Linked DNA regions of Blastopirellula sediminis. The protein of the gene in region 1 binds, or shares a complex with, the protein of each later gene. Links are inferred from orthologs where the notes say so. Each region holds a gene or a part of one and is shown on either strand. Other genes may lie near its edges.

The links. The genes of interacting proteins can lie anywhere in the genome.
Region 2: the proteins of accD (region 1) and accB are in contact, whole or in part, in a solved structure (PDB 8UXZ), measured with the Escherichia coli proteins. The link is inferred for Blastopirellula sediminis from one-to-one orthologs.

What each region holds. Positions count from the first base shown.
Region 1 is NZ_JAJKFT010000010.1:907,802-911,622, reverse strand. What follows is about bases 535-3,366. They hold accD (acetyl-CoA carboxylase, carboxyltransferase subunit beta), read right to left. Parts: upstream 2,465-3,366; coding sequence 1,604-2,464; downstream 535-1,603. Other genes in these bases: rpe (ribulose-phosphate 3-epimerase), read right to left, coding at 3,123-3,366; LOC68_RS15315 (histidine phosphatase family protein), read right to left, coding at 2,516-3,100; LOC68_RS15325 (DMP19 family protein), read right to left, coding at 535-1,417. Outside these bases: more of DMP19 family protein, read right to left, coding at 2-534; more of rpe, read right to left, coding at 3,367-3,809.
Region 2 is NZ_JAJKFT010000010.1:3,556,791-3,560,651, forward strand. What follows is about bases 301-3,172. They hold accB (acetyl-CoA carboxylase biotin carboxyl carrier protein), read right to left. Parts: upstream 2,042-3,172; coding sequence 1,559-2,041; downstream 301-1,558. Other genes in these bases: accC (acetyl-CoA carboxylase biotin carboxylase subunit), read right to left, coding at 301-1,524; LOC68_RS26075 (M24 family metallopeptidase), read right to left, coding at 2,108-3,172. In the rest of the region: more of accC, read right to left, coding at 178-300; more of M24 family metallopeptidase, read right to left, coding at 3,173-3,214; tetratricopeptide repeat protein, read left to right, coding at 3,369-3,861. UniProt on the Escherichia coli protein: This protein is a component of the acetyl coenzyme A carboxylase complex; first, biotin carboxylase catalyzes the carboxylation of the carrier protein and then the transcarboxylase transfers the carboxyl group to form malonyl-CoA.

The DNA.
Region 1 (3,821 bases):
GCTATTTCGCGGGAGCGAAGTGGGATTTGTTTTCCAAGACGTAATCCGCAAGCATCTCAGGGATCACCTCTTCGTTTTCATAGAACTGATCGTCAAGCGAGTTGAATTGCTCATCTTGCTTTGGCGAAAACCGCTCCATTTGCTCAATTCTCGCATCTTGATCGACGGCAGGGCCGGACGGACCGAACAACGCAATTGCCGCCGCAAGCACCTTCCCCTTTTTTATCGCTCCGATCGCCATCAGGCCCCGATGGGCGATTTGAATTTCATCGCCGCTGGTATTGACGAAGTACTGATCATGTCCGCCGCTGCCGACCTCCAGTTCGTAGTTCCGCACCGCGATGTAGTTCTGCTGTTCCGCCGTTAACTTTTCAAAGCCGACGTCGTAGTAGTGAAGCGTAATGAACTCTTCCGCGTCGTCGACGCCGTCCAGGATCGCTAATCCTTTGGCGGCGTATTCGCGAACCATTTCATCTTCGTTTTCGCTCTGCTGCTTCTGCAAATACGCTTTGGCGTTCGCGTCTGGGTTGCGGGCGTAAGCGATGAGCGCCTCAGAAAAGTTATACATGTGGGGGAATTCGCCGCTGATTGGCTCCAGCTGCGAGAGTTGCGGCAACAACAATTCGTGTGGGACCGATATTTGCAGCTCATTCAGCGCTTTTAGATTGGATGCGAACTGGATGTTCGCCGAATTGAACCGTTCACTCTTCAGGATGGCGGCGACCGCGCGTTGACGATCGATGGTCAACAGCAGTCCAGGCGCTTCGTCATCTACCGAACTATCTTCTAGTGCCAGTAGCGGCTCTAGCGCCGGGAAGATCGCTTGCAGAAACTTCTCGTCACGACGTCCTTCCTCGAGCCCACGTTGAATTCCCAGCATTCCCCAGCCGCGAACCTGGTCATCATCGTCGGCCAGCAGCGTCGTAAGCGGCTTGACGCATTCTTCCGTGCCGATCTTTCCGAGCAGAATGGCCGCGTTCCGTCGGACTTCCGCGGCAGGATGCGTTGCAAATCTGGCAAGCGGTTTCGCCGCGGCGGATGGAGAAGTCTCTTCCAGGGCGTCGCAAAGGCGAGTGAACGCCCACTCGTCATCCAGAGGGAATTTTGGCATCGGAAACTTTTGAGAGTATGCCCGTTCCGAACTCAATTCTGCGATCAATAGCGGGATGGCTTGCGTGCCAAGCGACTTTACACGCGAGACTCGATTACGATCGTCGCCAGGAACGTAAAGCTGGTCGATCAGCGTCTGGATTTCGTCAGGCGACGCGACTCGATGAGATTTAGGAAAATCGGGCACAGCTGATGGTGCGACAGTTTCGGCTTCGTCGGTCGGTTCGTCCGACTGCATATTGCACGCGCCGATCCATGGTAAGAGCGCGGCGACGAGGATGACGGCGGTTGAGATCGCAATTCGCATGAGCGATTTCCCTGGCGGAATTAGTACCGAGCGATGGCCATCATAATCTGAAGTGGTTGTCTGGGAAATCTCGCGGCGACTGACAGGCAGGTTGTTTCCTTCCCGCGCAAAAAAATAGGCTGGGTCGAAACCCAGCCTTTGTTTTGAACGCGTGTTTGTAAAGGCAGGCACGGCCTGCCCTACCGACTACTTGCCGCAGTAGTCGATCGCGCGGGCGATTTCGCTCTTCAGGCGAGCACGCGGGACGATGCGGTCGACGAAACCATGTTCCAGCAGGAATTCGCTGGTCTGGAAGCCGTCCGGCAGTTCGATGCGAATGGTCGCTTTGATCGTACGCGGGCCGGCGAAGCCGATCAGCGCTTTCGGTTCGGCGAAGATCAAGTCCCCCAGCGACGCAAAGCTGGCGGCGACGCCGCCCATGGTCGGGTTGGTCAGAACCGAAATGAACAGACCGCCCATTTCGTGATAGCGAGCCAGCGCGGCGGTTACCTTGGCCATCTGCATCAGGGAGAGAATCCCTTCGTGCATACGAGCTCCACCGCCGGAGCCGCTGATGATGATGAGCGGCAGGTTTTGATCGGCGGCTCGTTCGACCAGGCGAGCGAGACGTTCGCCGACGACCGAACCCATGCTTCCCATGATGAAGGCCGAGTCAGTGACGCCGATGGCGACGCGACGAGCGCGAATCATGCCGCAGCCGGTCAGGGCCGCATCACGCAGACCGGTTCGCTTTTGTTCCGCGACCAGGCGATCGGCGTATTTCTTTTGGTCGGCGAACTTGAGCGGGTCGGTCGGCATCAGCTCGGCGTCCCACTCTTCGAAGGTGCCGCTATCGAGCACTTGCTCCATGCGATCGGCGGCCGAGACGTACCAGTGATGTTCGCATTCGGGACAAACGCTGAGCAATTCTTCGGCTTGCTTGCGGAAGATCACCGCCTGGCATCCGGGGCAGCGTTGCCACAGACCTTCCGGCACTCCGCGTTTGGCACGTTTGACACCTTCGGCGGCGGCTGCAGCGGCGGCGAACTCAGGCGTAGTCGACGACATTCGATTTCCTTCTGGCTGTTGCCGCCGACAGTGGCGGTACTTTTATTCTAATTAACGAAGGGCGGGTTGGGGGGAGATTTCGATCAGTTCCCAACTGCCGCAGTTACCTTCTTCGGCTTTCCAAAGGTCGCCGATGCAGTGATGTAGCAATTCGCAGCGAATCACCGACGCGATCGGCTCGGGCGTTACGATCGCGGCAACGCTTTTTGAGTTTTGATATTTCTTACAAATCTTGTCCAGGGCGGTCCGTACGCGACTACGAGCGTCCGCTAGCATCTCTCCCTCAGGTGGGCAGATGCCATCCGGGTTTTCCTGCCATTGTCGATAGACTTTCGGCTGGTTCTGCTTCACTTCGGTGATCAGTTTCCCTTGCCACAGTCCGACGTCCAGGTTCCGAAACTTGTCGATCTTTTTCACCTTGGCCATGTGGACCTTGGCGATGATTTCGGCCGCTTGCACCGCCGGTTGGCAGGGGCCGCAGTAGACGACGTCGATCGAGAGATCGGCCATCTCATGGGCCGCGTGCTGGACCTGAGTAATACCTTTGTCGCTAAGCGGAACGTTTAACGTGCCGCGGATCCGGCCTTGTATGTCGTAGTCGGTACAGCCGGGACGAATGAGCGCAACGCGCAACATATAAAAGCTACACCTATGCTGATCAGGAGGCGGCGACCGCGGCCGAATTCAGGTCGCGGACTGCCGTGATGTAGTCCGGTTTGCCGAAAATGGCCGACCCGACTACCAACAAGTCTGCGCCCGCTTCCGTGCAGCGCCCAATAGTATCCAAATTTACGCCGCCGTCGATCTCAATCAGCACGTCGGAATTGATCCGCCGTACCTCTCGGATTTTGTCGAGGGCGACCGGATTGAACGACTGACCGCCGAAACCGGCGTTGACGCTCATCATTAACGCGAGATCCGCCTCGGGCAGGGCGTCGAAGATGACGTCGACCGGGGTGTCGGGATTAATCGCCACGCCGGCGCCGCAGCCCAGAGAGTGGATTTCTCGCAAGGTGCTAGCGACGTCATCGACAGCTTCGGCGTGAATGGTGATCACGTCGGCGCCTGCCTCATGGAATTGTCGGATGTACTGCTGCGGCTTCTCGATCATCAAATGAACGTCGAGCGGCAGATCGGTCAATTTTCGGAACGCGGCGACAATCGGCATTCCGTAGGTCATGTTTGGGACAAATATGCCGTCCATCACATCCAGATGCAGAGCTTTCACGCCGGCTGCTAGCAAGCGCTCAACCTCACGCTCCAAGTTGGCGAAGTCGCACAACAAGAGCGAGGGGAGAATAACAGGCGCAGCTTCACGAAGCTGAGCTAGGTGGTCGCGTGACATATGTCTTAAGAA
Region 2 (3,861 bases), 2.6 Mb from region 1 along the record:
GGGCTGCGCCACAAGTTTACCCACTTTACGCTGGGGTTTAAAATTTCCCCCTGCTGACGAGTCAGGCGACCGTATGGGAAACCTGACGCCGCAACAGCGATGGTGAGGCGCTGCGTTGCGCGTTGAAGAACGAGCGCAAACGCAAAATTTTTATTCGCATGTCGTAGCGGCGGCCCGCTACGACTGCAAAAAGGTCCGTTCGACGAACGTGGTGTCGATCTTCCCTTCGGCGAAGGCCGAGTGGTTTAGCAACATCTTGTGGAACGGCGCCGTGGTGCGGATGCCGTCGGTCCGGATCTCGTCGAGCGCTCGCAGCATGCAGCGAATCGCGTCTTCGCGCGTCTTGCGATGGACGATCAGCTTTCCGATCATCGAATCGTAATGAGGCGGAACGGTGTAGCCGGCGGAGACGTGCGAATCGAAACGAACGCCGGGGCCGCCGGGAGCGATGAATCGCTCGATTTTGCCGGGGCACGGCATGAAGTTGCGATCGGGATCTTCGGCGTTGATGCGACATTCAATCGCGGCGCCTTGGATCTTGATGTCTTCCTGGGTGAACGGCAGCTTTTCGCCGGCCGCGACCCGAATCTGCGTCTGGATCAGGTCGATGCCGGTCACCATTTCGGTTACCGGGTGTTCGACCTGGATGCGCGCGTTGACTTCGATGAAGTAGAAGTTTTCGTCCTTGTCGACGATGAACTCGACCGTACCGGCGTTGTGGTAGTTGGCGCCTTGGATCATGCGAACCGCCGCGGCGCAGATCGCTTCGCGGGTTTCGGGCGATAGGTTCGGCGCCGGGCTTTCTTCGATCAGCTTCTGGTGGCGACGCTGCGTTGAGCATTCGCGCTCGTACAAGTGAACGACGTTGCCATGCTGGTCGGCGATCACCTGGACTTCGACGTGACGCGGGTGCTCGACATACTTTTCGAGATAGACGCCGCCATTGCCGAAGGCGGCTTGGGCTTCGGTCTGGGCTTGCTGCAGCGCGGTCTTCAGGACCAGGTCGTTTGCGGCGACGCGCATCCCTTTACCGCCGCCGCCGGCAGTCGCTTTGATCAGAACCGGGAAGCCGATCTGGTGGGCGATTTTCATCGCCTCTTCGTGATCTTCGATCAGCCCGTCCGAACCGGGCACGACCGGCACGCTGGCTTCGCGAGCCATCTTGCGAGCTTCGTTCTTATCGCCGAGACGCTGCATCGCGTCAGGCGAAGGACCGATGAAGTCGATGTTGCAACTGCGGCAGATCTCGTTGAACTGGGCGTTCTCCGCCAAAAAGCCGTAGCCGGGATGGATCGCTTCGACGTTGCCGACTTCGGCGGCGCTGATGACGCGATCGATCTTCAGGTAGCTTTGGGCGCTTTTGGCCGGGCCGACGCAATATGCTTCGTCGGCCAGTTCGAGATACGACGCGCCGCGATCGGCTTCGCTGTAGATAGCGACCGTTTCGACGCCAAGTTCTTTACACGCGCGAATAATACGCAGGGCGATTTCGCCGCGATTCGCGATCAGAATGCGGTTATACATGGGGTGGTCCGGATGCGGGACGGAGACGCGCGACTTAGCCGCGCGGGTCAACCTTGAACAACGGCTGGCCGTATTCGACCGGGTCTTCATTCTTGGCCAGGACGGCGACGATCTTGCCGGTCATTTCGGCTTTGATTTCGTTGAAGACCTTCATCGCTTCGATGATGCAGACGACCGACTCTTCGCCGATGTGATCGCCGACTTTGGCGAAATTCTCGGAGTCCGGTTTCGGCTTGGCGTAGAACGTGCCGACCATCGGGCTGTTGATCGTCACCAGGTGCGAGTCTTCGGCGGCGGCCGACGGAGCGGCGGCGCTGCTGGCGACCGGGGCCGGAGCCGCAGCGACCGGCATCGGGGCCGGGGCGTAAGCGACGGCCGAGCCGCGCTTCATCTGAATCTGCTTTTCCCCTTCCCGGAGGTCGATTTCCGAAAGCTCGTGCTCTTTCATCAGTTCGATGAGTTGTCGCAATCGATCGAGATCAAAGACGCCGCCGGTAGCGGGCTCGGACTTGGCCATGGATGGAAGGTCTCCGGAACGCGGCTTACGTGCCGCTTGGTCTTATGGGAAAGGAAGCGTTAACGATCAGTCGATAACGCTCTCGTCGAAATCTTTCGGTACGCTGGTTAAAACTTCGTGGCCGGTTTTTGTGACCAGCACATCGTCCTCAATGCGGACGCCGCCAAACCCAGGAATATAGATGCCCGGCTCCACGGTGACCACCATGCCTACCTGCAGGGGGCGGGTTTGAGAACTGTTAAATCGGGGCGACTCATGGACGTTGAGGCCGATTCCATGGCCCAGGCCATGACCGAATCGCTTGCCAAAACCGGCCTCGGCGATCACATCGCGGGCCGTTTTATCAACGTCGCACAGCAACGCGCCAGGCTTGATCGCATCGATCGCGCGGAGCTGGGCCTGCAAGACAATGTCGTAAATCCGCTTGATTTTGGGCGAAATTTTACCGGTCGCTAAAACACGCGTCAAGTCGCTCACGTACCCCCCTACGACCGCTCCCCAGTCGATCAAAACGAAGCTGTCTTCGCCGATCTTCTTGTCGGTGGGAACGCCATGAGGAAGGGCCGCTCGCTCTCCCACGCCGACGATCGGCGGAAAGCTGAGCCCGGAGCCGCCAAAGCGACGGACTTGATATTCGAGGTCGGCGGCGACTTGCCGCTCGGTCTGTTCCTTGTGCATCGCGGCGCGAACCGCGGCGAACGCCTTCTCGGCACAGTGGATCGCCTGACGGATCGTCGCGATCTCCTCGGCGTCTTTGATCTCGCGGAGCTCTTCTACTAGTCCCGTGGTGGGAATTAGCGAAACGCCGGTCAGCTTTTCGGCGAGCGTGTCGCGCTCGGCGACAGTGACCGAAGCGGCTTCAAACGCGAGCTGGTTGACCCCCACCGATTTGACCAGTTTTTGCACGGTCGCCAGGATCGACTTGCCGGGAGCGCGGCTGGCGAGCTCCAGCCCGGGGCATTGTTCTTCGACCTGTTGCGAATAGCGGGGATCGCTGAGGAGCACTTCCGTATCGGCCGAGACCAGCAGATAGCTGTCATGGCCGGTGAACCCCGTCAGGTAGGTGACGTTCGAGACGTTGGTCACCAGGATCGCAGACGCGCCGCTCTTCTTCACCAAGCGGCGAAGCTTGTTGCGTCGGGCTGCGAAGCGATCGTGATCGGCTGGCGGCATCGGCGGTTCGGCGAACGGGGGAAGTTAGTGTAAACTCGGGAAGCGTTAGTTGCTCAAAGTCTGATTTTTCGGGTTTTTCGTTTCTCCGCAAGAATGGCGAACCCTCCACAGGGTGACTATTCTTCCCTTTTTTTCACAAACGTGATTGTCAATCATGCCGAAGAAGAGCCCCTGGATTGTCGATGTGACGCTCGAGAACTTCGAGGCCGAGGTGCTGGAGCGCTCGCGTGAGGTCCCGGTCATTGTCGATTTTTGGGCCGTTTGGTGTCAGCCTTGCCAATTGTTGATGCCGATTCTCGAAAAGCTGGCCATCGAAATGGATGGCAAGTTCCGCTTGGCCAAAGCCAATACCGAGGAAGTTCCGCAGCTGGCGGCCAGTTTCAACGTCCAAGGGGTTCCGGCCGTATTTGCAGTGCGCGATGGGGCGATAATCGACTTCTTTGATGGGATGCGACCGGAAGATTTTGTCCGCGACTGGATCAAGCGGCAGTTTCCGAGCGAAGCCGAAAAGCTGCTGTACGAGGTTCGCAACACGCTGGGGATTGATCCGGCCGAGGTCGAAGCGAAGCTGCTGCAGGCGATCGAACTCGACCCGAAACTCGACGTCGCCAAGACGATGCTCGCCGAGCACCTCTACGAACAGCATC